One region of the Pseudomonas sp. 8_5_2 genome, then DNA from elsewhere that is predicted to be linked to it. Evidence: predicted binding sites of a transcription regulator. Region 1 holds the regulator's gene; the other holds the start of a gene.
The links. Region 1 encodes FliA, which starts transcription of late flagellar genes. Its sites were predicted from a motif close to CTAAAGTTTNNNNNNNNNNNGCCGNTAA; they were not measured.
Positions count from the first base shown of each region.

Region 2: a site for FliA is predicted at 14,649-14,676, ahead of motA (flagellar motor stator protein MotA). Genes of this name have one in related genera too.

Region 1 covers NZ_CM181238.1:1,679,841-1,694,035, reverse strand. The annotation lists gene AC5O5R_RS07775 (chemotaxis protein CheW) at 1-349, opposite strand, end outside; gene AC5O5R_RS07770 (CheW domain-containing protein) at 391-1,284, opposite strand; gene AC5O5R_RS07765 (ParA family protein) at 1,284-2,072, opposite strand; gene motD (flagellar motor protein MotD) at 2,295-3,152, opposite strand; gene AC5O5R_RS07755 (flagellar motor protein) at 3,156-3,896, opposite strand; gene AC5O5R_RS07750 (protein-glutamate methylesterase/protein-glutamine glutaminase) at 3,896-5,026, opposite strand; gene AC5O5R_RS07745 (chemotaxis protein CheA) at 5,073-7,283, opposite strand; gene AC5O5R_RS07740 (protein phosphatase CheZ) at 7,296-8,084, opposite strand; gene AC5O5R_RS07735 (chemotaxis response regulator CheY) at 8,105-8,479, opposite strand; gene fliA (RNA polymerase sigma factor FliA) at 8,585-9,325, opposite strand; gene fleN (flagellar synthesis regulator FleN) at 9,322-10,155, opposite strand; gene flhF (flagellar biosynthesis GTPase FlhF) at 10,249-11,556, opposite strand; gene flhA (flagellar biosynthesis protein FlhA) at 11,568-13,697, opposite strand; gene flhB (flagellar biosynthesis protein FlhB) at 13,819-14,195, opposite strand, start outside.
Region 2 covers NZ_CM181238.1:5,362,084-5,378,947, forward strand. The annotation lists gene hflC (protease modulator HflC) at 1-186, opposite strand, end outside; gene hflK (FtsH protease activity modulator HflK) at 186-1,367, opposite strand; gene hflX (ribosome rescue GTPase HflX) at 1,464-2,765, opposite strand; gene hfq (RNA chaperone Hfq) at 2,778-3,038, opposite strand; gene miaA (tRNA (adenosine(37)-N6)-dimethylallyltransferase MiaA) at 3,133-4,104, opposite strand; gene mutL (DNA mismatch repair endonuclease MutL) at 4,106-6,007, opposite strand; gene AC5O5R_RS24595 (N-acetylmuramoyl-L-alanine amidase) at 6,004-7,434, opposite strand; gene tsaE (tRNA (adenosine(37)-N6)-threonylcarbamoyltransferase complex ATPase subunit type 1 TsaE) at 7,446-7,919, opposite strand; gene AC5O5R_RS24605 (NAD(P)H-hydrate dehydratase) at 7,907-8,767, opposite strand; gene queG (tRNA epoxyqueuosine(34) reductase QueG) at 8,833-9,912, shown strand; gene AC5O5R_RS24615 (trimeric intracellular cation channel family protein) at 10,007-10,618, opposite strand; gene orn (oligoribonuclease) at 10,710-11,252, opposite strand; gene rsgA (small ribosomal subunit biogenesis GTPase RsgA) at 11,404-12,435, shown strand; gene motB (flagellar motor protein MotB) at 12,689-13,729, opposite strand; gene motA (flagellar motor stator protein MotA) at 13,733-14,584, opposite strand; gene AC5O5R_RS24640 (HDOD domain-containing protein) at 14,715-16,250, shown strand; gene AC5O5R_RS24645 (rhodanese-like domain-containing protein) at 16,295-16,864, shown strand, end outside.

The DNA.
Region 1 (14,195 bases):
GCGCGGTCTCGATCTCGGACTGGCGCAGGTACACCACCTCGGCCACGCTGTCGACCAGGATGCCGACCACCTGCTTGTCGGCCTCGATGATGACGATACGGGTGTTGTCGGTAACTTCGGTGGGCATCAGGCCGAAGCGCTGGCGGGTATCGATCACCGTCACCACGTTGCCGCGCAGGTTGATGATGCCCAGCACATAGCTAGGCGCGCCCGGCACCGGAGCGATTTCGGTGTAGCGCAGCACTTCCTGCACCTGCATCACGTTGATGCCGTAGGACTCGTTGTCCAGACGGAAGGTAACCCACTGCAGAATCGGATCTTCGGAACCTTGTGCGGACGACTTTTTCATTCCCCTACCCTCAAAATCCGCCATTGGCGGTGTGTTCGCTGTCATTGCTGTTTGGCATGCATCTGCTTGACCGCGCCGCTGGCGATCAGCTCGGCCAGTGCGGCGACGTCGAGCAGGGCACACATGTGTTCAATCACCGTGCCGGCCAGCCATGGCCGCTGGCCGCGCTGGCTGCGCCACTTGATCTCGGACGGGTCCAGGCGCAGCGAACGGCTGACCTGGTGCACGGCCAGCCCCCATTCGTAGCCCTGCACGGAAATCACGTATTGCAGGCCCTGGCGAAAGTCATCGCGATAGCGGTCAGGCATCACCCAACGGGCCGTGTCCAGCACCTTCAGGTTGCCGGCCTGGCAGGTCAGGATGCCGAGGAACCAGTCGGGCTGGCCGAACAGCGGCGTCAGCTCCTGGCCCGCCAGGTTGTAGATCGAGCCCAGGCACACCAGAGGCACCGCCAGGGTCAGACCGGCAACGTCGAACAGCAGGCATTCGAACGGCTCGGCCGCCCACGCCGGGCGACCGTCTTCACTGGGTGGCGGCGCAGGCAGGTCGGGGGCCGGCAAATGCACATCGACCAACGGTACCGCGGGCTGCGGGGCTTGCTCTTCGACCAGCACCGGTATGGCGGCCTCGGCCACCACCTGCTGCTCGACCACGGTCACCACCGGCGGTTCAACCGGTATCACGCTGGGCAACACCGCCAGCCGGGGCTCGGCGAAAGGTCGCAGCGCAGGGCTGATGTCGGCTTCGGCTGGCGCTTGCCTTGCCGGCTGGCGGGCATCACGCGCCTGCTCCTCGCGCACCGCTGCGGCGAATTCTTGCGCCGCTGCCGGTAGCTCGATCAGGTCGTCAGCTTCGGTGGCCTCCTGCAGCAACCCGTCAAGGTACGATTGCAGGGCCACCTGTGGCCGGGTGCTGGTGTGCCGAGTCTGGGTCATCAAGCCACCTGCGCTGCAGTCTTGTAAGTGAGCAGGTGCTTTAGCAGCGCCCGATAGGCAATCAGGCCGCGGCTCTTGCCGTCGAACTGCGAGGGCGTGACACCCTTGCGGCTGGCATCGCGCAGCCGCGTGTCGACCGGGATGTAGCCCTGCCACACCTGCTGGCCGTAGGTATCGCGCAACAGCTTGAGCGTGCCCAGCGAGGCCTGGGTACGGCGGTCGAACAGGGTGGGCACGATCTGGTAAGGCAGTGCCTGCTTGCGCGAGCGGTTGACCATCGCCAGCGTACCGACCATGCGCTCAAGCCCCTTGACCGCCAGAAACTCGGTTTGCACCGGGATCACCAGCTGCTGGCTGGCCGCCAGCGCGTTCACCATCAGCACGCCGAGCAATGGCGGGCTGTCGATCAGGGCGTAGTCGAAATCCTGCCACAGCTGCGCCAGACTCTTGGCGATCACCAGCCCCAGGCCATTCTGCCCCGGCGACTGGCGCTCCAGCACCGCCAGCGCGGTGCTCGACGGCAACAACGAAATGCGCTCGTCGCTGGTGGGCAGCAGCAGTTGCCCAGGCAAGCCTTCGGGCACCCCGCCCTTGTGCAGGAACAGGTCGTAGCAGCTGTGCTCCAGGGCATCCGGGTTGTGCCCGAAATAGCTGGTCATCGAGCCGTGCGGGTCGAGGTCGACGACGACCACGCGCTTGCCGGCCTCGGCCAGCAGGCCGGCCAGGGCAATGGTAGTGGTGGTCTTGCCGACGCCACCTTTTTGATTGGCTACTGCCCAGACTCTCATCAAGCAAACTCTATCTATTGATTTGGCAGGGACACTGCCTTGCTCAAAATTTGAAAGCTCGCGCAATCACTGTGGGAGCGGGTTTATCGAAGCGTCGAACCGCCGCGAACACCGGCAAAGCCGGTGCCATATACCGAGTCGCGATCTTCGCGGGTGAACCCGCTCCCACAGGGATCGCCGTCAATGTCATGAACTCGTTAACAGTGACAGAGATTTGACGACTTATTGCCCCGCCACCGTTGCTGGCGTTGCCGGTGCACTTTGTGTGCCAGCCCGGCGCAATGCAGCGTCCGGTTTAGCGTTGGCACTGCCCGAGCCGGTCAGGCTCCGGCGCACTTCGAGGTTGCGCGAAATCACCAGCACCACCCGCCGGTTGCGCGCACGGCCGTCGGCGGTGTCGTTGCCGGCCACCGGCTGATACTCGCCGTAGCCCACCGAGGCCATGCGCGCCGGGTTGACCCCTTCCATGGCCAGCAGGCGCACGATGCTCGCCGCCCGCGCCGACGACAGCTCCCAGTTGGTCGGGTACTGCGCCGTGCGAATCGGCAGGTTGTCGGTAAAGCCCTCGACGTGCACCGGGTTGGCGAACGGCTTGAGAATGTTGGCCACCTTCTCGATGATGGCAAAGGCCTTGTCGCTGGGCATGGCATCGCCACTGCCGAACAGCAGCGACGAATTGAGCTCGATCTCGATCCACAGCTCGTTACCACGCACGGTCATCTGGTTGCTGTTGATCAGATCGCCAAAGGCATCGCGCACGTCATCGCTGATGGTTTTCAGCGGGTCGACATTGGTCGCGCCCAAGGCAGCCTCGGTCTGCTCGCTCTCTTTGACCAACGGCTCGGCCGGGCGCACGCTCAACGGCTGCTCATCACCGATAGGGATCGGCTTCATGCTGCGTTCCGGGTCGTTGAACACCCCGAGCAAGGCCTGGGAAATGACCTTGTACTTGCCCTCGTTGATCGAGGAAATCGAGTACATCACCACAAAAAAAGCGAACAGCAAGGTAATGAAGTCGGCGTACGACACCAGCCAGCGTTCGTGGTTTTCGTGTTCCTCGGTATGGCGACGGCGACGCATGGGTTACTCCATGAAGCCTTGCAGCTTCAGCTCGATCGAGCGCGGGTTTTCACCCTCGGCAATCGACAGCAGGCCTTCGAGCAGCATCTCGCGGTAGCGCGACTGGCGCATGACGAGGGCCTTCAGCTTGCTGGCGATCGGCAGCAGTATCAGGTTGGCGCTGGCCACCCCGTAGATGGTGGCGACGAAGGCCACGGCAATACCATTGCCCAGTTGCGCCGGGTCGGCCAGGTTGCCCATCACGTGGATCAGGCCCATCACCGCACCAATGATGCCGATGGTCGGCGCGTAGCCGCCCATGCTCTCGAATACCTTGGCAGCCTGGATGTCACGGCTTTCCTGGGTCAGGAAATCGACTTCGAGAATGCTGCGGATGGCTTCCGGTTCGGCGCCGTCCACCAGCAACTGCAGGCCCTTGCGTGCATAAGGGTCGGGCTCGCTGTCGGCCACCCCCTCCAGGCCCAGCAGGCCTTCCTTGCGTGCGGTCAGGCTCCAGTTCACCACGCGGTCGATCCCGCCCGCCAGGTCGACCCGTGGCGGGAACAGGATCCAGCGCAGGATCTGCAAGGCACGCTTGAACGACGACAGCGGCGACTGCAGCAGCGCCGCCGCCAGGGTACCGCCCAGCACGATCAGCGCCGCCGGGCCGTTAACAAGGGCACCGGCATGGCCGCCTTCGAGAAAGTTGCCACCGACAATGGCGACAAAGGCGAGGATCAGGCCGATCAGGCTGAGGACGTCCATCAGACGCACGCCTCCACCAGGTGCTTGCCGATTTCGTCCAGGCTGTACACGGCGTCAGCCAGGTTGGCCTTGACGATGGCCATGGGCATGCCATAGATCACGCAGCTGGCTTCATCCTGGGCCCACACCGTGCTGCCGCCCTGTTTCAGCAGGCGCGCACCTTCGCGGCCATCGGCGCCCATGCCGGTGAGCACCACCGACAGCACCTTGTCGCCATACGACTTGGCCGCCGAGCCGAAGGTAATGTCCACGCACGGCTTGTAGTTCAGGCGCTCGTCGCCGGGCAGGATCTTCACCGTGCCACGGCCGTCGATCATCATCTGCTTGCCCCCCGGGGCCAGCAGCGCCAGGCCGGGGCGCAGCATGTCGCCGTCCTCGGCTTCCTTGACACTGATGCGGCACAGTTTGTCGAGGCGTTCGGCAAAGGCTTTGGTGAACGCGGCCGGCATGTGCTGGATGAGCACGATCGGTGCCGGGAAGCTGGCCGGCAGCTGGGTCAGCACCCGCTGCAGGGCAACCGGGCCACCGGTGGAGGTGCCGATGGCGACCAGCTTGTAGGGCTTGCGCTTGGCGGCTGGCGAATGCGTAGGCGCAGCGGCCGGTGCACGGGCAGGCACGGGAGTACGCGCTGGTGCAGGGCTGGTGAAACCGCTGGCAGGTGCAGGGCTGCTGGAAGGCGCCGGTGCAGGTGCGGCCAACGGCACGTGGCTGGCGTAGCTGCCAAAACGGCGGTTGCTGCGGGAAATGGTGTGCACCTTCTCGCACAGCATCTGCTTGACCTTGTCGGGGTTGCGCGAGATGTCCTCGAAGTTCTTCGGCAGGTAATCAACCGCACCGGCATCCAGCGCATCGAGGGTGACCCGGGCGCCTTCATGGGTCAGCGAGGAGAACATCAGCACCGGCGTCGGGCAGCGCTGCATGATGTGCCGCACCGCGGTGATGCCGTCCATCATGGGCATTTCGTAGTCCATGGTGATGACATCGGGTTTCAGCGCCAGCGCCTGGTCGATTGCTTCCTTGCCGTTGGTCGCGGTACCCACTACCTGGATCGTCGGATCCGACGAGAGGATTTCCGAGACGCGGCGGCGGAAGAAACCGGAATCATCCACCACCAGGACCTTGACTGCCATAAACACTCCATTAGGCGGCGCAACCCGCCAGGGTGCGCCACCGAAATCAAATACGCCGCGCGGCGTAACGCTTGAGCATGCTCGGGACGTCGAGAATCAACGCAATGCGCCCGTCACCGGTAATGGTGGCCCCGGACATCCCCGGGGTCCCCTGCAGCATCTTGCCCAGCGGCTTGATTACCACTTCTTCCTGGCCAACCAGTTGATCGACGACAAAACCGATGCGCTGGGTGCCCACCGACAGGATCACCACATGGCCCTCGCGCTGCTCTTCGTGCACCTGGCCCTGCACCAGCCAGCGCTTGAGGTAGAACAGCGGCAGTGCCTTGTCGCGCACGATCACCACTTCCTGGCCGTCGACCACGTTGGTGCGCGACAGGTCGAGGTGGAAGATTTCGTTGACGTTGACCAGCGGGAAGGCGAACGCCTGGTTGCCCAGCATCACCATCAGGGTCGGCATGATCGCCAAGGTCAGCGGCACCTTGATGACGATCTTCGAGCCCTGACCCTTGGCCGAGTAGATGTTGATCGAGCCGTTGAGCTGGGAAATCTTGGTCTTCACCACGTCCATGCCCACGCCACGCCCCGACACGTCGGAAATCTCGGTCTTGGTCGAGAAGCCCGGGGCGAAGATCAGGTTGTAGCAGTCCGACTCGCTCAGGCGCTCGGCGGCGTCCTTGTCCATCAGGCCCTTTTCAACGGCCTTGGCGCGCAGGATGTTCGGGTCCATGCCCTTGCCGTCGTCCGAGATCGACAGCAGGATGTGGTCGCCTTCCTGTTCGGCCGACAGCACCACGCGGCCCGTGCGCGCCTTGCCGGAGGCATCACGCTCATCGGGCATCTCGATGCCATGGTCGACGGCGTTGCGCACCAGGTGCACCAACGGGTCGGCCAGGGCCTCGACCAGGTTCTTGTCGAGGTCGGTCTCTTCGCCGACAAGCTCCAGGTTGATTTCTTTTTTCAGCTGGCGAGCCAGGTCGCGGACCAGGCGCGGGAAGCGGCCGAAGACTTTCTTGATCGGCTGCATGCGGGTTTTCATCACCGCGGTCTGCAGGTCGGCGGTAACCACGTCGAGGTTGGACACGGCCTTGGACATGGCCTCGTCACCGCTGTTCAGGCCCAGGCGCACCAGGCGGTTACGCACCAGCACCAGTTCGCCGACCATGTTCATGATCTCGTCCAGGCGCGCGGTGTCCACCCGCACGGTGGTTTCCGCTTCGCTGACCGCGTGCTTGTCGGCGGCCGGGGCCGGCGCGCGAGGGGCAGCAGCAGGTTTGCTGGCAGGCGCAGGCGCCGCAGCTGGCGCCTGCGCCCTGGCCGCAGCCGGTGCTTCGACCGCAGCAACGTCGCCGCCGAACTTGCCCTTGCCGTGCAACTGGTCGAGCAGGGCTTCGAATTCGTGTTCGCTGATTTCGTCGCTGGCGGCGCTGGCCGTAGCGGTCTGTTCAGCGGCGGCAGGCGACGGCGCCTTGGCACCCGGCAACGCATCGACCTGGAACGTACCCTTGCCATGCAACTGGTCGAGCAGCGATTCGAACTCGGCGTCGCTGATCTCGTCGCTGACCGCTTCAGCGCTGACGGCAGCCGGCGGCGCCACAACCTCAGCGCTGAACTGGCCTTTGCCGTGCAACTGGTCGAGCAACGACTCGAACTCGGCGTCGGTGATTTCGTCGCCGGCCGCACTGACGGGCTCACCCTGCATCTGCTCGTCGGCAGCAGCTTGTGCCTTGACCGCATCGAGCGAATCGAGCAGCTGCTCGAACTCGCTGTCGGTGATGTCCTGTTGCGCGTCATCGGCCGCAGCAGCCAGCGGCGCCTCGGCGGCGGGCTGGAGTGCAGCAACGGCTGCCGCAGGCGCTTCGGCGCTGCCAGGTTCGGCCAGGCGCGACAATGCCGCCAGCAGCTCAGGGGTGGCCGGAGTCACTTCGGCGCGCTCGCGCACCTGGCCAAACATGCTGTTGACCGTATCCAGTGCTTCAAGCACTACGTCCATCAGTTCCGCGTCGACCCGGCGCTCACCTTTGCGCAGCACGTCGAACACGTTCTCGGCGATATGGCAGCACTCCACCAGCTCGTTCAGCTGAAGGAAGCCGGCGCCCCCTTTTACAGTGTGGAAACCGCGAAAGATCGCATTGAGCAGGTCGGCATCGTCGGGCCGGCTTTCCAGCTCGACCAGTTGCTCGGACAGTTGCTCAAGAATTTCGCCGGCTTCTACCAGGAAATCCTGGAGGATTTCTTCATCGGCGCCGAAGCTCATCAAACGTGCTCCTTAAAAACCCAGGCTGGACAGCAAATCATCGACATCGTCCTGACCGGACACAACGTCTTCACGCTTATCGGCATGAATCTGCGGACCTTCACCCCGAGTCGGATGTTTTTCTCGATCTTTTTCTGCACGCAATTGATCGTGGTCATGCTGAATGCCCGCAAACCGGTCGACCTGGCTGGCCATCAGCACCAGCTTGAGCAGGTTGCTTTCCACTTCGGTCACCAACGTGGTGACACGCTTGATCACCTGACCGGTCAGGTCCTGGTAGTCCTGCGCCAGCAGAATGTCGTTGAGGTGGCCAGCTACCTTGCGGTTGCCTTCAGCGCTGTGCGTCAGGAAACTGTCGACGCGCTTGACCAGGTCACGGAACTCTGGCGCAGCCACTTCGCGGCGCATGAAGCGCTGCCAGTCGGTGCTCAGCGCCTTGGCCTCGCTGGCCAGGTCGTTGAGCACCGGAGTGCTTTCCTCGACCAGGTCCATGGTGCGGTTGGCCGCGCCCTCGGTGAGCTTGACCACATACGACAGGCGCTCGGTGGCGTCGGTAATCTGCGACACCTCCTCGGCTTGCGGCATGGTCGGGTCGATCTGGAAACTGACGATGGCACTGTGCAGCTCGCGGGTCAGCTTGCCGACTTCCTGATACAGGCCGCGGTCGCGGGTCTGGTTCAGCTCGTGAATCAGCTGCACCGCCTCGCCAAAACGGCCTCGCTCCAGGCTTTCGACCAGCTCCTGGGCATGCTTCTTGAGGGTCGATTCGAACTCGCCCAACGACGTTTGTGATGATTCCATGGCGCGCCCCCTGGCGTGACTCAGCCGTTGACGCGTTCGAAGATCTTCTCGATCTTTTCTTTGAGCACCTGAGCGGTGAACGGCTTGACCACGTAACCATTGACGCCGGCCTGGGCCGCTTCGATGATCTGGTCGCGCTTGGCTTCGGCGGTCACCATCAGTACCGGCATGGTTTTCAGCTTCTCGCTGGCACGCACCTTACGCAGCAGGTCGATGCCGGACATGCCAGGCATGTTCCAGTCGGTCACCAGAAAGTCGTAGTCACCGTTCTCCAGCATCGGCAGCGCCGTGGTGCCGTCGTCCGCTTCGTGCGTGTTGGTGAAACCCAGGTCGCGCATCAGGTTCTTGATGATCCGCCGCATCGTCGAAAAGTCGTCAACGATGAGGATTTTCATATCTTTGTTCAAGTAGACCTCCAAGCAGTCTCGAACGCGCTCGGCTGCGAGCGCGCATTCAATCAATCCGGTACAACGTAGAAAACGACTGCAACGACAACGGGCTCAACGCGCCCGCCATTCCCCAAGGCGGCTGCGCAGGCGCGCAGCACACTGGCTGTGCAACTGGCTGACCCGCGACTCGCTGACCCCAAGCACCTCACCGATTTCCTTGAGGTTCAGCTCTTCGTCGTAGTACAGCGCCAGCACCAGGCGCTCACGCTCCGGCAGGTTGGCGATGGCCTCGGTCAGGGCTACCTGGAAGCGCTCGTCCTCCAGGCCGCGGGCAGGTTCGACCTGGCCGCTGGCGCCATCCTCATGCAGCCCTTCGTGCTCGCCGTCCTGCAACAGGTCGTCAAAGCTGAACAGGCGGCTGCCCAGGGTATCGTTCAAGATCCCGTAGTAATCATCGAGACTCAATTGAAGTTCGGCAGCAACTTCATGATCTTTAGCGTCACGGCCAGTTCTGGCTTCGACTGCGCGCATCGCGTCACTGACCATGCGGGTGTTGCGGTGCACCGAGCGCGGTGCCCAGTCGCCCTTGCGCACTTCGTCCAGCATCGCGCCGCGGATGCGGATACCGGCGTAGGTTTCAAAGCTGGCGCCCTTGCTGGCGTCGTACTTGTTGGCCACTTCCAGCAGGCCGATCATGCCGGCCTGGATCAGGTCCTCGACCTGCACGTTGGCCGGCAGCCGCGCCAGCAGGTGGTAGGCGATGCGCTTGACCAGCGGCGCGTAGCGTTCTATCAGCTCGTACTGGGCGTCTTTCGACGCCCGGCTGTACATCTTGAAGCCACTCGCGTTCATAGCACGGGTCCCGCGCTGGTGGGTTGCACCAGACGCTCGACGAAGAACTCCAGGTGGCCGCGCGGGTTGGCCGGCAGCGGCCAGCTGTCGACCTTCTGCGCAATCGCCTTGAAGGCCAGCGCGCACTTGGAGCGAGGGAAGGCTTCGTAGACTGCACGCTGCTTCTGCACCGCCTTGCGCACACACTCGTCGTACGGCACGGCGCCCACGTACTGCAGGGCAACGTCAAGGAAGCGGTCGGTGACCTTGGTCAGCTTGGCAAACAGGTTGCGCCCTTCCTGCGGGCTCTGCGCCATGTTGGCCAGCACGCGGAAACGGTTCATGCCGTAGTCGCGGTTCAGCAGTTTGATCAGGGCGTAGGCATCGGTGATCGAGGTCGGTTCGTCACACACCACCAGCAGCACTTCCTGCGCCGCGCGGACAAAGCTCACCACCGAGTCGCCAATGCCCGCAGCGGTGTCGATCACCAGCACGTCGAGGTTGTCGCCGACGTCGCTGAACGCCTGGATCAGCCCGGCATGCTGGGCCGGGGCCAGGTGCACCATGCTCTGCGTGCCCGAGGCCGCCGGCACGATGCGCACGCCGCCGGGGCCCTGCAGCATCACATCGCGCAGCTCGCAGCGCCCCTCGATGACATCGGCCAGGGTACGTTTGGGAGTCAGGCCCAGCAACACGTCGACATTGGCCAGGCCCAGGTCGGCGTCGAGCAGCATGACCCTGCGGCCAAGCTCGGCCAGCGCCAGGGACAAGTTCACTGAAACGTTAGTCTTGCCGACGCCACCTTTACCACCGGTCACGGCGATCACCTGTACAGGATGCATGCTACCCATGTCTGTTCTTTACCTTGTCTCGCTGGGACTCAGGCCACACGTAGGGCAATTCTGCGTACCCCTTGGTATAGCGACTTTGCACACGCTTCATGGTCAACCCGCTCGCCGTGGGTTGTGATAGAGATCAGCGAACATGTCGGCCATGGCCTCTTCACTGGGCTCGTCCTGCTGCTGCACATTGACTGCCCGGGTCACCAGCTGGTGCCCACGTGGCAAGTGCAGGTCGTCTGGAATGCGCGGGCCATCGGTGAGATAGGCCACGGGCAGTTCATGACTGATGGCAAGGCTCAGCACATCGCCAAGGCTTGCCGATTCATCGAGTTTGGTCAGGATGCAGCCGGCCAGGCCACAGCGCTTGTAGCTGTGATAGGCGGCGGTCAGCACCTGCTTCTGGCTGGTGGTGGCCAGTACCAGGTAATTCTTTGCGGCAATGCCACGCCCGGCCAAGGTTTCCAGTTGCATGCGCAGGGCCGGGTCGCTGGCCTGCAGGCCGGCGGTATCGATCAGCACCACGCGCTTGCGCAGCAGCGGCTCCAGCGCCGCAGCCAGCGACTGGCCCGGGTCGACGTAGGTCACCGGCACGTTGAGGATGCGACCCAGGGTCTTGAGCTGCTCCTGGGCACCGATGCGGAAGCTGTCCATACTCACCAGCGCCAGGTTCTGCGCGCCGTACTTGAGCACGTAGCGGGCGGCCAGCTTGGCCAGGGTGGTGGTCTTGCCCATGCCGGCCGGGCCGACCACGGCAATCACCCCGCCCTCTTCGATCGGCTCGATTTCGGGAATGTCGATCATCCGCGCCAGGTGCGCCAGCAGCATGCGCCAGGCCTGGCGTGGTTCTTCGATTTCGGCGGTCAGGTCCAGCAGCTCACGGGCGATCGGCCCGGACAGGCCGATGCGCTGCAGGCGGCGCCAGAGGTTGGCCTGCTGCGGCTTGCTGCCCTGCAACTGAGTCCAGGCCAGGGAGCCGAGCTGCACTTCCAGCAGCTCGCGCAGGCCCGACAGCTCGGAGCGCATGGCATCGAACAGGCGCGGGTCGACTGGTGCCGCGGCCGGGGCGGCAGCCGCCTCGGGGGTGTCAACGTGGGGCTCGACCAGCGGTTCGGCGGCCGTCAGCGACTGCCCGGCAAACAATTGGCGGTTGTTGTCGCTGCTGTCCTGGCGGTGGTCCAGCTCGGCCTGGGCAGTGGCGATGCGCGTGTGGGTTTTGCGCAGCTCTTCTTCCAGCTCGGCGTTGGGCACGCGCGGGGCCAGGGCGGACAGCTTGTAGTCCAGCGCGGCCGTCAGTTCGACACCACCGGCAATGCGGCGGTTGCCAATGATCGCGGCATCGGCGCCCAGCTCATCACGGACCAGTTTCATGGCCTGACGCATATCGGCGGCGAAAAATCGCTTAACTTGCATTATCCACTACCTCAGCCGTTAGGGCCCACGGTGGCAACGATGGTGACTTGCTTGTTGTCCGGTATTTCCTGATACGCCAGCACATGCAAATTCGGTACAGCCAGGCGACCGAAACGCGACAGCATGGCGCGGATCGGGCCGGCCACCAGCAGGATGGCCGGCTGGCCCTGCATTTCCTGGCGCTGAGCCGCCTCGATCAGCGAACGTTGCAGCTTCTCGGCCATGCTAGGTTCCAGAAGAACACCATCTTCCTGACCCTGCCCGGCCCTTTGCAGACTATTGAGCAAAATCTGTTCCAACCTTGGCTCCAGGGTAATCACTGGCAGCTCAGACTCAACGCCGACAATGCTTTGCACGATGGCGCGACACAATCCGACGCGCACCATCGCCACCAGCGCGGCGGTATCTTGACTCTTGCCGGCATTGTTCGCGATCGCTTCGGCAATGCTGCGGATATCGCGCACCGGTACCTGCTCCGACAGCAGGGCCTGCAGCACCTTCAGCAGGCCCGACAAGGAAATGACACCGGGCACCAGCTCTTCTGCAAGTTTAGGCGATGCCTTGGCCAGCACCTGCAGCAATTGCTGCACCTCTTCGTGGCCGATCAGCTCGTGGCAGTGCTTCTGCAGGATCTGGTTGAGGTGGGTAGCCACCACGGTACTGGCGTCAACCACGGTGTAGCCCAGCGACTGCGCCTGCGAGCGCTGGCCAACGTCGATCCACACCGCTTCCAGGCCGAATGCCGGGTCCCGCGCGGCAATACCGTTGAGCGTGCCGAATACCTGGCCCGGGTTGATGGCCAGTTCGCGGTCCGGGTAGATCTCGGCCTCGGCAAGGATCACCCCCATCAGGGTCAGGCGGTAGGCACTGGGCTGCAGGTCGAGGTTGTCGCGGATGTGCACCGTGGGCATCAGGAAGCCCAGGTCCTGGGACAGTTTCTTGCGCACCCCCTTGATCCGCGCCAGCAGCTGACCACCCTGGTTGCGGTCGACCAGCGGGATCAGCCGGTAACCGACCTCCAGGCCGATCATGTCGATCGGCGTGACATCGTCCCAGCCAAGCTCCTTGGTTTCCAGTGCACGTTGCGGCGAAGGCAGCAAGTCCTGCTGCTGCTGCGCCTCCTTGAGTGCCTGCAGCCTGGTCTTCTGCTGCTTCTTCCACACCAGGTAGGCGCCACCGCCCGCCAGCAGGCCAAGGCTGATGAAGGCGACGTGCGGCATGCCCGGCACCAGGCCCATGACGATCATCAGCCCGGCGGAAACCGCCAGTGCCTTGGGCGAATCGAACATCTGCCGGTTGATCAGCTTGCCCATGTCCTCGGAGCCGGAGGCACGGGTAACCATGATCGCGGCAGCGGTGGACAGCAGCAGTGAAGGCAATTGCGCCACCAAACCGTCACCAATGGTCAGCAGGGCGTACACCTTGCCAGCCTCCGTGAAACTCATGCCGTGCTGCATCATGCCGATCAATATGCCGCCGATCAGGTTGATGAACAGGATCAACAGGCCGGCGATGGCGTCCCCGCGGACGAACTTGCTGGCACCGTCCATCGAACCGTAGAACTCGGCCTCCTGGGCCACCTCGGCACGGCGGTGCTTGGCCTGGGCCTGGTCGATCAGGCCGGCGTTGAGGTCGGCGTCGATAGCCATCTGCTTGCCGGGCATGGCGTCGAGGGTGAAACGCGCGCTCACCTCCGAGATACGCCCGGCGCCCTTGGTGACCACCACGAAGTTGATAATCATGAGGATGGCGAACACCACCGCACCAACGACATAATTACCGCCGATCACCACCTCGCCAAAGGCCTGGATCACCTTGCCGGCGGCGCCATGGCCTTCCTGGCCGTGCAGCATCACCACTCGGGTGGAGGCCACGTTCAGGGCCAGGCGCAGCAGCGTGGCCACCAGCAAGATGGTGGGGAATGCGGCGAAATCGAGCGGCCGCAGGGCGTACACGCAGACCAGCAGGACAACGATCGACAGGGCGATGTTGAAGGTGAAGAACACGTCGAGCAGGAACGGCGGTATCGGCAACATCATCATTGCCAACATCACCAGCAGCAACAGCGGCACACCCAGGTTGCCCCGGCCAAGACCGGCCAGGTTGTTACGGGCGTTGCTGATTAACTGAGTGCGATCCACCGCGAGTCCTCTTGATGCAAAACTTTGACGCCCGAGGGGCGTCTGCGGCTGGCTTTGCAAGAAGCTGTCCAACTTTGCTCGGTGGGGGATTTATATTGCCTGTCCCGGCCCTGAGACAAGATCAACTGTCACGCCGCAAATCCGGCGGGATCGGCAGGTCGTCTTTCAACGGCTCCGGTCGCTTCCCTCTACCCGCCCGGTACTGGCGGATCTGGAACACATAGGCCAGCACCTGCGCCACCGCCAGGTACAACCCGGCGGGGATTTCCTGCTCGAGCTCGGTGGAGTAGTAGATCGCCCGCGCCAGCGCCGGCGACTCAAGAATCTGGATCTTGTGCTCGACAGCAATTTCGCGAATCTTCAAGGCCGTGAAATCAGCCCCCTTGGCCAGCAGCAACGGCGCCGCCCCACCCTTCTCCGGGTCATACTGCAACGCCACCGCATAATGCGTCGGGTTGGTGATGATCACATCGGCTTGCGGCACCGCGGCCATCATGC
Region 2 (16,864 bases), 2.2 Mb from region 1:
GAACTTGCGCACCTGGTTGACGTACGGAATCTTCACGTGCAGGCCGGGCTGGACATCGGCCTGGACCACCTTACCGAAACGCAGCATTACCGCGCGCTCGGTCTGGCCCACGATGTAGAAGCTGTTCCAGGCCACAATGGCCAAGACCACGGCGACGATCAGGGCGATCAGCGATCTATTGCTCATCAGCGGCTCTCCCTAGTGCGCAGCGGCTGCTGTTGCTGTTGCAGGTCCTGCGCTGCACGCGCGGCCGCATCGTTGGCCGATGGCGACACGCTGCCGGTTGGCGCGGACGGGTTGCGGCTGCCTTCGACCATCTTGTCCAGTGGCAGGTAGAGCAGGTTGTTCTGCCCGTCCTTGGTCGCCACCATGACCTTGCTCGAATTGCTGTAGACCTCTTGCATGGTCTCCAGATACAGACGCTCACGGGTTACGTCAGGTGCCTTGCGGTACTCGACGAGCAGCTTGGTGAAGCGGTCTGCCTCACCCTTGGCGCGAGCGATGACTTCGTCGCGGTAACCATTGGCGTCCTCGATGATGCGCTGGGCCTGACCACGGGCTTCGGGGACCACGCCATTGGCGTAGGACTCGGCCTGGTTGCGGGCGCGCTGCTCGTCTTCGCGGGCACGGATCACGTCGTCGAAGGCTTCCTGCACTTCACGCGGGGCTGCCGCGCTCTGTACGTTGACCTGGGTCACGGTGATACCGGTACGGTAGTTGTCGAGGAAGCGCTGCAGGCGTTCGCGGATATCCACGGCCATCTGCTCACGGCCTTCGGTCAGCACCTGGTCCATCGAGGTGGAACCCACCACGTGGCGCAGGGCGCTGTCGGTCGCGTGCTGAAGGCTTACCTCAGGCTGGTCGACGTTGAGCACGAAGTCCTGCAGGTTGCTGATCTTGTACTGGACGGTCAGCGGCACCTCGACGATGTTCTCGTCTTCGGTGAGCATCTGGCCCTGCTTGGTGTAGGCACGCTCGCGCGTGACGTTTTCCATGTACTTGCGATCGATTGGCGGGAAGTAGATGTTCAGGCCGGGACCGACCGTCTCATAGTACTTGCCGAAGCGCAGCACCACGGCCTGCTCCTGCTCGTCGACCACGTACACGGCGCTGTACAGCCAGATAGCCGCCAGCACCGCCAGGCCAATGCCCAGCAGACCATAGCCGCCACCCTTGCCGACATTGCGGTCACCGCCGCCACGTTTCTTGTTACCACCGAACATGCCATTCAGGCTGTCCTGCAGTTTGCGGAAGGCCTCGTCCAGATCCGGCGGACCTTTCTTGTCACCACCGCCGCCGCCGCCACCACGGCGACCGCCCCAGGGATCCTGATTGTTCGAGTTGCCACCCGGCTCGTTCCAAGCCATAGCGCTCTCCATCTGATAAAGCAAAGACGCGCCCACGGCGCGCCGTCCAATGCTACAGAATGCCTGTCACTGCTGCCCGGCGACCTCGACGAGCATTTATTGCAAAGTGTGTTGCTCGACAAACACTTGCGGCTCCATGCCTTCACGACTGACCAGGCGATTCAGTTCGACCATGGGCAGTCGCACGCTCAGCAAGCTGCGCCCTTCTTCATCATGCTCTTCACTGCGCACGGCACCCAGGGCAAAGAATTGCGCGCGCAAGCGGGCAAAACGCTGCTCCAGGCACAGTGTGCCGACAAACAGATCATCCCCCAGCAATTCTGCAATCGCCTGGCCTACAAGCTCCAGGCCACGCCCATCGCGTGCCGATACCCAGACCCGCTGCGGTTTGCCATCGGCATCGCGCTGGATCTGCGGCTCGACATCTTCGAGCAGGTCGAGTTTGTTATACACCTCGAGGATCGGCAAGCCTTCGGCACCAATCTCGCCCAATACCGCCAGCACCTGCTCGATCTGCTCCATGCGCTCTGGCTCATGGGCGTCGATCACGTGCAGCAGCAGGTCGGAGTTGCTCGACTCTTCGAGCGTAGCCCGAAATGCCTCGACCAGCTTGTGCGGCAGGTGGCGTATGAAGCCCACGGTGTCGGCCAGCACGATCGGCCCCAGGTCGTTCAGCTCAAGCCGGCGCAGGGTCGGGTCGAGCGTGGCGAACAGCTGGTCGGCAGCGTACACCTCGGATTGGGTCAGGGCGTTGAACAGCGTGGACTTGCCGGCGTTGGTGTAACCCACCAGCGACACCGACGGGATGTCTGCGCGTTTGCGCCCGCGACGCGCCTGCTCGCGCTGGCTGCGCACCTTCTCCAGGCGTGACTTGATCTGGCGAATACGCACCCGCAACAGGCGGCGGTCGGTTTCCAGCTGGGTTTCACCCGGGCCGCGCAGGCCGATACCACCTTTTTGTCGCTCAAGGTGGGTCCAGCCGCGCACCAGCCGCGTGCTCATGTGGTCCAGCTGGGCCAGTTCGACCTGCAGCTTGCCTTCATGGGTACGCGCCCGCTGGGCGAAGATATCGAGGATCAGCCCGGTCCGGTCGAGCACACGGCACTCGAACACACGTTCGAGGTTGCGCTCCTGACTGGGCGTGAGGGTGTGATTGAAAATCACCAGGTCGACCTGCTCGGCATGGACCAGGTCGTGCAGCTCCTCGACCTTGCCGCTGCCAATCAGGTATTTCGCCGAAGGCTGATGCCTTGTCACTGTCACCAGCGAGACGATATCCGCCCCGGCCGACAGTGCCAGCTCCTGAAACTCCTGCGGATCTTCGCGCGCCTCAGGGTTCTGACCTTCCAAGTGAACGAGCAACGCCCGCTCACCACCACCGTGGCGCTCAAAGAACAATGCAGGCTCCTATCAGGCGTTGCCTGGCTCGCTGTCGCCGTGCTCGGCATCGGTCGGGCTTGGCAGGCGAACCGGACGGGCCGGAACCACGGTCGAAATGGCGTGCTTGTAGACCATCTGGCTGACGGTGTTCTTCAGCAGTACCACGAACTGGTCGAAGGATTCGATCGAGCCCTGCAGCTTGATTCCGTTGACCAGATAGATGGATACCGGAACCTTTTCTTTTCTCAAGGTATTCAAGTAAGGGTCTTGTAGCGAATGCCCTTTTGACATATGCCGCACTCCTGTAAGGATAAATAATAGAAAATCAATAAAATCGATAAATTAGGCCGCCCCTTCGCAAGAATAGACGGCAATCAGCAGGGACTCAGCTCAATATGGAGATGGCCCCAAGGTATTTCAAGGTGCGGGACAGATTGTCGCAGGCCAGGCTGTCAAGCCAGTGAACATCGGGCCAGCCACGCAACCAGGTGAACTGCCGCTTGGCCAGCTGCCGAGTAGCGATGATACCGCGTTCTCGCATCTCATTCTCAGTCAGCTTGCCGTCCAGGTAATCCCAGACCTGCCGATAACCCACTGCCCGTATAGACGGCAGCCCGGCGTGCAAGTCACTTCTGGCTCGCAGCGATCGGACCTCTTCAACGAAGCCCTGTTCCAGCATTTGTGAAAATCGTAACGCAATTCGCTGATGCAAAATGTGACGATCTGTAGGAGCAATCGCCAAACTCGCGACAGTATAGGGCAAATGTCCGGCAGCGCCTGCGTCTGCGCCGCGACTTTCAGCGAATTGACGCTGGCGATGAACCGTCATGCTCTCGCCGCTCACCCGAAACACCTCCAGCGCACGGATCAACCGCTGCGGGTCGTTGGGGTGAATTCGCGCTGCCGACTCGGGGTCGATTTCGGCCAGTTGGCGGTGCAGTTCGGCCAGGCCCAAGGCGTCTGCCTGGGTTTCCAGCTCGGCACGGACCGCAGCATCGGCCGCCGGCATGTCTGCCAGGCCATCGATCAAGGCCTTGTAATAGAGCATGGTGCCACCCACCAGCAGCGGGATCTTGCCGCGCGCGGTAATGTCGGCCATGGCTTCCAGTGCGTCGGCACGGAACTGCGCGGCCGAATAGCTCTCGGCCGGGTCGCGAATGTCGATCAGCCGGTGCGGGTGGGCGGCAAGGATTTCTTTCGAGGGCTTGGCCGAACCAATGTCCATGCCGCGGTAGACCAGCGCCGAGTCGACGCTGATCAACTCGCACGGCAGCACCTTGGTCAGCTCGATAGCCAGGTCGGTCTTGCCGGCCGCCGTCGGGCCCATCAGGAATATTGCAGGGGGCTTGACGCTCATTTCATCGACCGCGCAGGAAGAGTTTGTCCAGGTCGTCCAGGCCCATCTGGGTCCAGGTGGGACGGCCATGGTTGCACTGGCCGCTGCGTTCGGTGTTTTCCATGTCGCGCAGCAGGGCATTCATCTCGGGTATTGCCAGGCGCCGGTTGGCGCGCACCGCGCCGTGGCAGGCCATGGTGCCCAGCAGTTCGTTGAGGTGCGCCTGGATACGGTCGCTGGTGCCGTACTCCATCAGGTCGGCGAGCACATCCTGCACCAGGCGGTTGGCCTCAGCCTGCTTGAGCAGCGCCGGAATCTGGCGGATCGCCAGGGTTTCCGGGGCCAGGCGCTGCAATTCGAAGCCCAGGCGCTGGAACCACTGCGCGTGCTCTTCGGCGCAGTCGGCTTCGCGCTGGCTCAAGGCCAGGGTTTCCGGTACCAGCAGCGGCTGGCCGCTGAGGCCTTCGCTGGCCATGGCCACTTTGAGGCGCTCGTACATGATGCGCTCGTGGGCGGCGTGCATGTCCACCAGCACCAGGCCGACGGCGTTCTCGGCCAGGATGTAGATACCCTTGAGCTGCGCCAGCGCATACCCCAGCGGCGGAATGTCACCCTGGCTTTCAGGCAGGGCCGTCGCTGGCGCCGCGCCACCACCTTCCAGCGGTTTGTAAAAGTCGCGATAGACCGCCTGCACCTCGGCGGCCGGCAGCGGTTGCGAGGGGCGCGGCGTGTACTGGTACTGGTAACCCGCGCCACTGCCACCGTTGGAAAACGACTGTTGCGGGGCACGCGGCTGTTCAAGCACCGGCGAGGCCAGGCGCATTTCACCCTGTGGCCCGAATTCGCCGGCCTGGGGGCCTGTGGGGCGGACCATCTCGGTCACCGCAGCAGGCGCCGCCAACTGGTCTTCCGGGCGTACATCGGCCAGGGCGCGGTGCAGGGTGCCATACAGGAAGTCGTGCACCGAGCGCCCTTCGCGGAAGCGCACCTCGTGCTTGGTCGGGTGCACGTTGACGTCGACGCCGTTGGGTTCCAGCTCGAGAAACAGCACGAACGTCGGGTGCCGCCCGTTGAACAGCACGTCGCGGTAGGCCTGGCGCACCGCGTGGGCGACCAGCTTGTCGCGCACTGCACGGCCGTTGACGAAGAAGTACTGCAGGTCTGCCTGGCTGCGCGAGAAGGTCGGCAGGCCGACCCAGCCCCACAGGCGCAGGCCGTTGCGTTCGACGTCGATCGGCAGCGCCTGCTCCATGAAGCCCGCGCCACAGATGGCGCCCACCCGCCGTGCGCGGGCGGTCTCGTCGTGGGCTTCGTGCAGGCTGAGGATGCTCTTGCCGTTGTGACGCAGGTGGAAGCCGACATCGAAACGCGCCAGGGCCAGCCGCCGGATGACTTCCTGCAGGTGATCGAATTCGGTTTTCTCGGCCTTGAGGAACTTGCGCCGGGCCGGGGTATTGAAGAACAGGTCACGCACTTCCACCGACGTACCGACCGGGTGAGCCGCCGGCTGTACCCGCGGGGTCATGTCGCGACCTTCGGTTTCCACCTGCCAGGCCTCGCTGGCGCTGGCGGTACGCGAGGTCAGGGTCAGGCGCGCCACCGAGCTGATCGAGGCCAGGGCCTCACCACGGAAGCCCAGGCTCAATACCCCTTCAAGGTCTTCCAGCTCGCGGATCTTGCTGGTGGCGTGACGGGCCAGGGCCAGCGGCAGGTCGTCGGCGGAAATACCACTGCCGTCGTCACGCACCTTCAGCAGCTTGACGCCGCCCTGCTCCACGTCCACGTCGATACGTCGGGCGCCGGAGTCCAGGCTGTTTTCCAGCAGCTCCTTGGCGACAGAGGCCGGCCGCTCGACCACTTCGCCGGCGGCAATCTGGTTGGCCAGCCGCGGGCTGAGCAGCTGGATGCGCGAACCACCACTCATTGCGAAGCCAGCGTGGTGGCCGGGACATCGAGGCGCTGGCCGACCTTCAGCTCATCGGTCTTGAGGCTGTTGGTGCTGCGCAGGCTGGCAACGCTGACCTGGTAGCGCACGGCGAGCATGGCCAGGGTTTCGCCTGGGCGAACCGTGTGCTCACGCGGGCCTGCGGCAATCTTGCCGGTGTCGCGCAGCCAGGCCACATAGGTGCCCGGTGGCGGGTTCTGCTGGAAGTACTGGCGCACGCCCGTGTGAATAGAACGGGCCAGGGCCTGCTGGTGGCTGGCGGTGGCCAGTTTGGCCGCTTCGTTGTTGTTCGAGATGAACCCGGTTTCAACGAGGATCGACGGAATATCCGGGGACTTCAGCACCATGAAGCCGGCTTGCTCCACACGCTGCTTGTGCAGCGAGGTGACGCGACCCATGTTGCCCAGCACCTTCTGCCCGACGTTGAGGCTGGAGCTGAGGGTGGCGGTCATCGACAGGTCGAGCAGCACACCGGCCAACATCCGGTCCTTGTCATCCAGGCTGACATTGCCCGCACCACCGATAAGGTCTGAGCGGTTTTCCGTGTCGGCCAGCCAGCGCGCGGTTTCGGAGGTGGCACCACGGTCGGACAAGGCGAACACCGAGGCGCCAAAGGCAGCCCGCGACGGTGCGGCGTCAGCATGAATGGAGATGAACAGGTCGGCGCCCTTCTTGCGGGCGATTTCCGTGCGTTTGCGCAGCGGGATGAAATAGTCGCCAGTACGGGTCAGCTCGGCCCGGAAGCCTTTCTCGCGGTTGATCTGGCGCTGCAGCTCTTTGGCGATCTGCAGCACGATGTCTTTTTCATGCTGACCACGCGAGCCGGATGCACCCGGGTCTTCGCCGCCATGGCCGGCGTCGATGGCGACCACGATGTCCCGCTTGCCGCTCGGTACCGGCGGCAGCTTGATGGCGGGCTGGGCCGGGCTCACCGGCACCGCAGGCGTGGTCGCCGGGGTTTGTACCGGGGTCGGGGCCGGGGGCGGGGCGCTGGCGGCGATGGCGTCGGCTTCCTGGTCGTACAGGTCGACCACCAGGCGATTGCCATACTGGGCGTTGGGCGCCAGGGTGAAACTCTTTGGGGTGACCGATTTTTTCAGGTCGACCACCACGCGCAGGTCGGTCGGCGTCCGCTGGGCCGAACGCACGCTGCTTATCGGCGTGTTGGAGGTGGCCACGTTCAGTGGCGCAGCCAAGGTTGCGCCATTGATGTCGATAACCAGGCGGTCCGGCGCGCTGAGGGTGAAGACACTATGCTGCACGGGGCCTGAAAGGTCGAAGACCAGCCGCGTGTTGTCCGGCGCGCGCCACAGGCGCATGCTCTTGACTTGAGTGACGGCCAGAGCGTCAACGGTCACCGTTGTCAGCAGCAGCCCAACGATGGCGACCAGTGCGCGTATGCGCATACCTACCCCACTTACTGTTTATAGTGTTCGGCCAGTGCGACGCACCAGGCCTCGCCGCGAGCCCCCTGCGGCGAAAGGATCAGCGAGCGTCCGCCCGCTTGGGGGCTTATGGTAATGGTCAGGTCAGGCTTTGGCAAAACGCCCGTACCCTTTTCTGGCCACTCGAACAGGCAAAGCGGGTCGCCGTCGAAATAGTCACGAATACCCATGTACTCCAGCTCCTCAGGATCGACCAGGCGATACAGGTCGAAGTGAAAGGCTCGGACCTCGCCGATTTCGTAGGGTTCGACCACGGTGAAGGTAGGGCTTTTCACTGCACCAGTATGGCCCAGCCCACGAATCAGGCCACGCGACAGGGTGGTTTTACCCGCACCCAGGTCACCTTCCAGAAAAATCACGCCGCGACCGCCGGTCACTTCGGCCATTTTGCCGCCGAAGGCGACCATGGCCGCTTCATCGGCCAGAAACAGGGTTAAACCAGACACGCAGAATGCTCCTCCAACAACTCACGAATGACCGGCGCCAGATCGCTGGCCGCCAGGCCTCTACCATTCACACCCAGACGCTCGCCGGCACAGGCGTGCAGCCATACCGCCAGGCCGGCCGCCTCCCAGGCGCCAAGCCCCTGGGCCAACAACGCCGCCAGTACACCGGTCAGCACATCGCCTAGCCCCGCGCCCGCCATCGCCGGGTGACCGCGCTCGCACAGCGCCAGCTTGCCGGTGGGATCCGCCACCAGGGTGCCAGCGCCTTTAAGCACGCAGACGCTGTTGTAACGACGCGCCAGCTTGCGCGCAGCACCCGGGCGGTCCGCCTGCACCGCCTCGGTGGAAATCCCTAGCAGGCGGGCTGCCTCCCCTGGGTGGGGGGTGAGGACGCTGCCGCTGGGCAAGGCCAGCGGGGTGCGCGCCAGCAGGTTCAGGGCGTCGGCATCCCATACCTGCGGCCGCTCGGCATTGGCCACTGCCGACAGCAGGCTACGGCCCCATGCGGCCTGGCCCAGGCCTGGGCCGACCACCAGCACCGAGGCGCGCTCCAGCACACCCATCAACTGGTTGGCCGAACTGACGCCCAGACACATGACCTCGGGCAGGCGCGTCAGGCTGGCCGCGACGTGCTCCGGCCGGGTTGCCACGCTGACCAGCCCGGCGCCACAGCGCAATGCGGCTTCAGCGCTGAGCAGTACAGCGCCACCGGTACCGAGGTCGCCACCAACCACCAGCACATGGCCAAAGTCGCCTTTATGGGCGTGCGCATGCCGTGCCGGCAGGTGCGCGACGGTCACGCTGCTGAGCATTTGTTGGGTCAGGCTTGGGTGTTTGGTCTGCGGCATGGGGTCAAAGGCTCCAATGTCTGGCAGAATTATACGCACCTGAGCCCGTATTGCCTTGCCCATCCATGTCCGCTTCTACGCCTGACCTCGCCCAACTGGCCCAATCCATCAAGATTTGGGGCCAGGAACTCGGTTTTGCCCACGTCGGCATCGCCGGGGTCGACCTTGGCGAACATGAACACCACCTGCAGCGCTGGCTCGACGCCGGCTACCAGGGCGAAATGGAATACCTGGGCGCCCACGGCAGCAAGCGCTCGCACCCCGACCAGTTGATCCCTGGCACGGTACGCGTGGTATCGCTGCGCATGGACTACCTGCCCGGCGACACGCAGATGGCACAGCGCCTGGCGCAGCCGGAGAAAGCCTACGTGTCGCGCTACGCCCTGGGCCGCGATTACCACAAGCTGGTGCGCAAGCGCGTGCAGTTTCTGGCCGACCGCATTCAGGAGGCGATCGGCCCGTTCGGCTACCGCGCGTTCGTCGACAGCGCACCGGTGCTGGAAAAGGCCTTGGCCGAACAGGCCGGGCTGGGCTGGATCGGCAAGAACACCTTGCTGCTCAACCGCAAGGCGGGTAGCTACTTTTTCCTCGCCGAACTGTTCGTCGACCTGCCGCTGCCGGTGGACGAAGCCACCACCAGCGAGCACTGCGGGCGCTGCCAGGCCTGCCTGGACATCTGCCCGACCCAGGCGTTTGTCGGGCCTTATGTGCTGGATGCGCGGCGTTGTATTTCCTACCTGACCATCGAGCTGCGGGGGCCAATCCCCGTCGAGTTGCGCTCGATGATGGGCAACCGGGTGTTCGGTTGCGACGACTGCCAGATCGTCTGCCCATGGAACCGCTTTGCAAGGCATAGCCAGGAGCAGGACTTCCAGCCCCGGCACGGGCTGGAGAATGCCGAGCTGGCTGAAATGTTCTTGTGGGATGAACGGACCTTCCTGCGCAAGACCGAGGGCGGGCCTTTGCGCCGGGCGGGGTATGAGCGCTGGTTGCGCAACCTGGCGGTGGGCTTGGGCAATGCGCCGTCGACCATTCCGGTGATAGAAGCGCTGAAGGCGCGGCGCGAGGATGCGTCTGAATTGGTGCGCGAGCACGTCGAGTGGGCGCTGGCCCGGCACGGCGTTGAAGGGGATGGAGGCCGCTAGGCGTAATCGTTGATTTTGATGGTGTTGCAGACATCGAGCGCCGCGCGGGCGGCGCTCGATCTCACAGGCGCAGCAACCCTCAAGAAGAGCGCACTTACTGCTGATCGTTGTAATGAAACTTGGGCATTTCCCAGTGAAAACGTATCGCCAGCAACCGCACCAGAAACCCGCCGAACAAGGTCAGCAGCATCGCCTGCTCCGCCGGCACCTGGAAATACACACAACCCAGGTAGAACCAGGCCGCCGCGAACGACACGCTGGCATAAAGCTCACGACGGAACACCAGCGGAATGTCGTTGCAGAAGATATCCCGCAGGATGCCGCCAAACACCCCGGTGATCACCCCGCTGATCGACGCCACCAGCATGCCCTGCCCCATCTCCAGCGCGGTCATGCAGCCAATCAGGGTAAAGGCCACCAGGCCCAGGGCGTCGAGCACCAGAAACAATGAGCGCAGGCGGCGCATCATCGGTGCGATGAAAATGGTCAGCAGCGCAGCAAGGCTGGTCAACACCAGGTACTCCGGGTGCTTCACCCAGGTCAGCGGGTAATGCCCGAGCAGCACGTCACGCACCGAACCGCCACCCAGGGCCGTTACGCAGGCGATCAGTACCACGCCAAACCAGTCCATGCCGCGGCGTCCGGCAGACAATGCACCGGTCATGGCTTCGGCGGTGATGGCGATGAGGTAGAGCATCAACAACATGGCGCGGGTCCCTGCAGGAAAGGCGCGCAGTCTAACCAGTTGCCCAAGGCACCAAAAGGGGGCGCAGGCACAATATCTGCGCCCTTTCGGCTCACACCTTGATGAAGTGCTCGCGATAGTGGCGCAGCTCGGCGATCGATTCGCGGATATCATCCAGCGCCAGGTGGGTGTTGCCCTTCTTGAAGCTGTCGCGAACGTCCGGCGCCCAGCGCGCGGCCAGCTCCTTCAAGGTCGAGACATCCAGGTTGCGGTAATGGAAGTAGTTTTCCAGGTCGCGCATATGGCGGTAGAGGAAGCGGCGGTCCTGGCAGATGCTGTTGCCGCAGATCGGCGACTTGCCTTTCGGCACCCACTGCTCAAGGAAGGCGATGGTCTGCGCCTCGGCTTCGGCCATGCCGACCTTGCTCTCGCGCACACGCTGGGTCAGGCCCGAGCCGCCATGCGTGCGGGTGTTCCACTCGTCCATGCGCGCCAGCACTTCGTCACTGTGGTGAATGGCGATCACCGGGCCCTCGGCCAAGGTGTTCAGCTCGCTGTCGGTGACGATGGTGGCCATCTCGATGATGACGTCGCTGTCCGGATCCAGCCCGGTCATTTCCAGGTCGATCCAGATCAGGTTCTGTGGGTTTTGCATGCAGGTGCTCCTTGTATAGGCCGTCATAGTAGCCTAGTGGCCGGGGCACGCCCATGCGCCGCATGCAGGTAAGCGGAATGGTCCTCAGCCTGCCGTGCTAAACTGCCTGCCGTTTCAATCTGCCCCTACACCGAACCACCACGGAAATTTCATGGCCAAACGCCAGCTCAATCGCCGCCAGAACTGGCGTATCGAAAAAATCCAGGGCGAGCGCGCCGCGCGCGCCGCCAAACGCGAGCAGAATGCGCTGCAGGAACTGGAAGGTGGCGACCTGGGGCCGGAGCAACTGGGCCTGGTGATCGCGCACTTCGGCGTGCAGGTCGAGGTGGAAGCCCAGGACGGTGAAACCGCCGGCCAGGTATTCCGCTGCCACTTGCGCGCCAACCTGCCAGCGCTGGTCACCGGCGACCGTGTGGTATGGCGTGCGGGCAACCAGGGTATCGGCGTGATCGTGGCGCAGATGCCACGCAGTACCGAGCTGTGCCGCCCGAACAACCACGGCCAGTTGAAGCCGGTAGCCGCCAACGTCGACTTGATCGTGATTGTGTTCGCACCGGCCCCGGAGCCGCACCCGAACCTGATCGACCGCTACCTGGTCGCCGCCGAACATGCCGGCCTGCGCCCGCTGCTGCTGCTGAACAAGGCCGACCTGGTCAACGACGAGAACGGCCCCGGCCTGCATGCACTGCTGGAGGTCTACCGCGAGCTCGGCTACCCGCTGCTGGAGGTCTCGGCACACCACGGCGACGGCATGCAGCGCCTGCAACAACAGCTCGATGGCCACATCAGCGTGTTCGTCGGGCAGTCCGGGGTAGGCAAGTCGTCGCTGGTCAACAGCCTGCTGCCGGATGCCGGCACCCGCGTCGGCGACCTGTCCGAATGGTCTGGCCAGGGCACCCACACCACCACCACCGCGCGCCTGTACCACTTCCCCAACGGCGGCGACCTGATCGACTCGCCGGGCATCCGCGAGTTCGGCCTTGGCCACGTCAGCCGTACCGATGTGGAAGACGGTTTCATCGAGTTTCGCGACCTGTTCGGCACCTGCCGCTTCCGCGACTGCAAGCATGATCGCGAACCGGGCTGTGCGCTGCTCAAGGCGCTGGACGAAGGCCGTATCAAGCCGCAGCGCATGAACAGCTACCGCTCGATCATCGCCAGCTTGACGGAAGACAGCTACTGACCGGCTTGGCATTTATGCTGCCCGTGAGATCGAGCGCCGCCCGCGCGGCGCTTCGCGGAGCAAGCCCTAATGCCAGTCAGTTAAAGCTAATGGGGCTGCTGCGCAGCCCATCGCCGCGGTTCGTCGCCACGACAAGCCAGCTCCCACCCCGACCGCAGCGAATTCAAGCCATGCGCCGTACTTGTGGGAGCCTGGCTTGCCGGCGATGGGCCGCAAAGCGGCCCCAATTGCTTAACTGAGGGCGCGAAAGGGCTTACTGCTCCTTGGCTTCATCCATCTTCAACGTGCCCTCTTCGAAGATATTCAGTTTCTGACGCAGCTCACGCGGCTGCATCGGCGCCTGCTCTGCGTCGGCGCCAGGCCCCGGGTTAGCTGGCGCAGCCGGTGCAGATACTCCCGGCGCAGCGCCACTGGCGGGCGCCGCAGGCTCGGCAGCCGGCGCGCCCTGCTCACCCTCGATGTCGCGCTGGGCCTTCTTGGTCAGCACGATGATGTCGATGCGGCGATTGACCGGGTTGAACGGGTTCTTGCGGTCGAACAGCGAAGACGAGGCATAGCCCACCACCCGCGCCACCTGGCCATCCGGATAGCCACCGGCGACCAGGGCGCGGCGCGCGGCGTTGGCGCGGTTGGCCGACAGCTCCCAGTTGCCGAATTCGCCAGCGCCGGCATACGGTTTGGCATCGGTGTGGCCGCTGACGCTGATCTTGTTCGGCACTGCCTTGATCGTGTCGGCCATCGCCAGCAGGATGTCTTCGAAGTACGGCTGCAGGCGCGCGCTGCCGATGTCGAACATCGGCCGGTTCTCGGCGTCCATGATCTGGATGCGCAAGCCGTCCTGGGTGATCTCGAACAGGATCTGGTCCTTGAACTTCTGCAGCTGCGGGTTCTCTTCCACCTTGTTCTGCAGTTCCTGCAGCAGCAGCTCCAGGCGCTCACGCTCGACCTGCTCGGCCATGGTCTCGACCTGGTCTTTGTTCAACTGAGTGGGGGACTGCTGCGTCGGCTCGGTCTTCACTTCCGGATTGATGGTTTTCTCCGGTGCCATCTCAGGTGAACCACCCAGGTCGATGACATAAGGCGTGCCGCTCTCGGAGAAACCGATCGGGTCCTGGAAGTAGCCGGCAATGGCGATCTTCTGCTCAGGCGTGGCCGTGGACAACAGCCACAGCACCAGGAAGAACGCCATCATCGCCGTGGCGAAGTCGGCAAAGGCGATTTTCCAGGCGCCACCATGGTGGCCGCCGCCATAGCGCTTGACACGCTTGACGATGATGGGCTGATTGTTCTCCATGACTCAGCGACCGCGAACCGCTTGTTCCAGCTCGGCGAAGCTTGGGCGGTGCTTGGGGTACAGCACCTTGCGCCCGAATTCGACCGCCAGCGAAGGCGGCATGCCCGAGGCCGAGGCCACCAGCGAGGCCTTGATCGATTCGTAGAGGTTCAACTCTTCCTTGGCGTCGTGCTCCAGGCACTTGGCCAGCGGGCCGAAGAAGCCGTAGGCAGCCAGAATACCGAAGAAGGTACCCACCAGCGCTGCACCCACGTGCATGCCGATGGCCGCCTGGTCACCATCGCCCAGCGAGGCCATGGTCACCACGATACCCAGTACCGCCGCAACGATACCGAAGCCCGGCATGCCGTCGGCGATGCCGGTCACGGCATGCGACGGGTGCTCGAGCTCTTCCTTCATGCTCAGCAGTTCCATGTCGAACAGGCCCTCGAGTTCGTGCGGGGCCATGTTGCCGGTGGACATGATGCGCAGGTAGTCGCAGACGAATGCGGTCATGCGCTCGTCGGCCAGCACCGTCGGGTACTTGGCGAAGATCGGGCTGGCGGCGGCGTCCTCGATGTCGGCCTCGATGGCCATCATGCCTTCGCGACGGCTCTTGTTGAGAATCTCGTAGACCAGGCCCAGCACTTCCAGGTAGTAGGCGTGGCTGAAGCGCGAGCCGAACATCTTCATCGACTTCTTGATGACGTGCATTGTCATGTAGCCGGGGTTGGCCTGGAGGAATGCACCGAAGGCCGCACCGCCGATGATCAGTACTTCGAACGGCTGGATCAGCGCTGCGATCTTGCCGTGGGAGAGCACGTACCCGCCGAGCACGCTCGCGAATACGACGATGATGCCGATAATTTTAGCCATAGGTTCAAAGCACTTGCTGTCGTGGTCAGGGTGAGAGACGGGAGCTTTAAAACTCTTCTTCTACTTATCGGCAGAACTGCGCCAGACTATAGCCACTCAAAGCGAAAAGCCAGTTCGGACTGATGTCAAAATGCCAATTGAAACCAAGGTGCCCGCTCAGGCTCCACGTACGCTAGAGGCCTGGGTAAAGCTGCTGGAGAGTGTTCGCATCCCCGTGCCGAAGCACAGCTACGACCGGGTCATGGCCGCCATCAATGATAGCCGCCGCTCGCTGCGCGATATCGCCGAACTGATGCAGGATAGCCCGGCGCTGGTGCTGTCGGTGATGCGCGAAGCCAATCACCCCACCAATGCCAGCCAGGCCGAGCCCGCCGAAAGCCTGGAGGTCGCTCTCAACCGCCTGGGCCTGGAGCGCAGTGCACAGCTGCTCAAGCGCCTGCCTGCGGTGCCGGTCGAAGATATCCCGCCGGTGCTCAGCCAGTTTCAGCTGATCAGCCAGCATGCCTCGCAACAGGCCAGCGGCCTGTTCGCCAGCCGTCTGGCGCGGCTGTGGCAAGAAATTCACTGGGGCAGCCTGCTGTTCCTGTCGCCACTGTGGCCGCTGGCGCTGGCCTACCCCAAGCTGCTCGACACCTGGGAACTGCGGGTTATCCACAAGGGTGAGGACGCCGCCCTGGTAGAGGACGAGCTATTTGGCGTGCGCATCATGGCGCTGTGTCAGACCATGGCGGAATACTGGCGGCTGCCACAGTGGGTGACCCAGGGTTATCGTCTGCTGCTGGAAGAGCGCGAACAACTCGCTCAGGTACTGAGCATCGCCCGCGACGAGGACTTGCTCAGCCAGCAACACCGCCTGGATGCAGAACCCGGCCTGCGCCGCTGGTTCAACCAGCCGGCCAACACTGTGTTGCTGGCCAACAATCTGGCCCTGGCAGCGCAGGTGGGCTGGGACAACCCGCACCTGCTGCGCTGGCAACTGCTGACCGCGCTGTACCTGCAGACTTCATTGGCAGACGTGCAGCAGCAGATGCACCAGCAGGCTGCCGCCAGCGCCCGTCGCCACGCCCGCCATGCCCTGTTCCACCCGGCCGAAGCGCTGATCTGGCCATGGCACCAACGCCGCCCGCACCCTGACATGCTGGCCCCGCCACCACCGAGCAGCGACGACCTGGCGCGCTGGCGCACGCTGTGCCAGGACCTGCTGGCCCAGCCCAGCCCGTTCACCAACACCGTGCACCTGGCGACGCAGGCTCGCGAGGCCCTGCTGGCCTGCGGCATGCAGCGCATCATGCTGTTGAGCCTGGACAAGGCCAGCGACTACCTGCGCGTGCAGCAGATCGCCGGCCTGGCAAAGGAAGCAAGCGCTCTGGCCCTGCAAGTGTCGCAGAACAAACTGCTGCAGAAGCTGCTGTCCCAGGCCGGGCAGCTGCGCATCACCCCGGAAAACCACAGCCAGTTCTCCGCCCTGCTGCCCGCGCCGCTGCGTGCCTTGTTCCGCAGCGAGCATGTGCTGCTACGCTCGTTGGCGGTGAACGATCAGGTGCTGATGCTGCTGGTGGCCGACCAGGGCTGCCGGCCGCTGGCCGATATCAGCGTGCAAGCCTTCGGCAAAACCGCGCAATGCATCGAGCGAGCCTTGTCGGTGTTTGCCAACCGCAAGGGCTGAGCCTTGCGCTACAATCGCCCCTCTTTCCACACTGGAGACCGTGGATGACTGACTTTACCGGCCTGCCCCTGGTGATCGAAGCCACGGACCTGCTGCCCCGCCTGGATTCGCCGCAGCTGATCCTGGTCGACCTCAGCAGTGCCAACCGCTATGTCAGCGGGCATATCCCCGGCGCTCGCTTTGTCGAAGGCAAGCGTACCCAGCTTGGCCAGCCCCCCGCGCCCGGCCTGCTGCCACCCTTGGGCGATCTGGAAAAACTGTTCAGCGAGCTCGGCCACCGCGATGATGCCGTGTACGTGGTGTATGACGATGAGGGCGGCGGCTGGGCCGGGCGCTTCATCTGGCTGCTCGACGTGATCGGCCACAAGGGCTACCACTACCTCAATGGCGGTATCCAGGCCTGGCCGGCAGACAGGCTGTCCACCGAGGTACCTGCCAGTGGCACCGCCCCGGTACGCCTGCACATCGACAGCGCCCCAACTGCAACCCGCGAGTACCTGCAAAGCCGCCTGGGCTCCGATGACCTGGTGGTCTGGGACGCCCGCGCACCGCAGGAATTCAACGGCGAGAAGGTGCTGGCCGCCAAGGCTGGCCACATCCCCGGCGCAATCAAC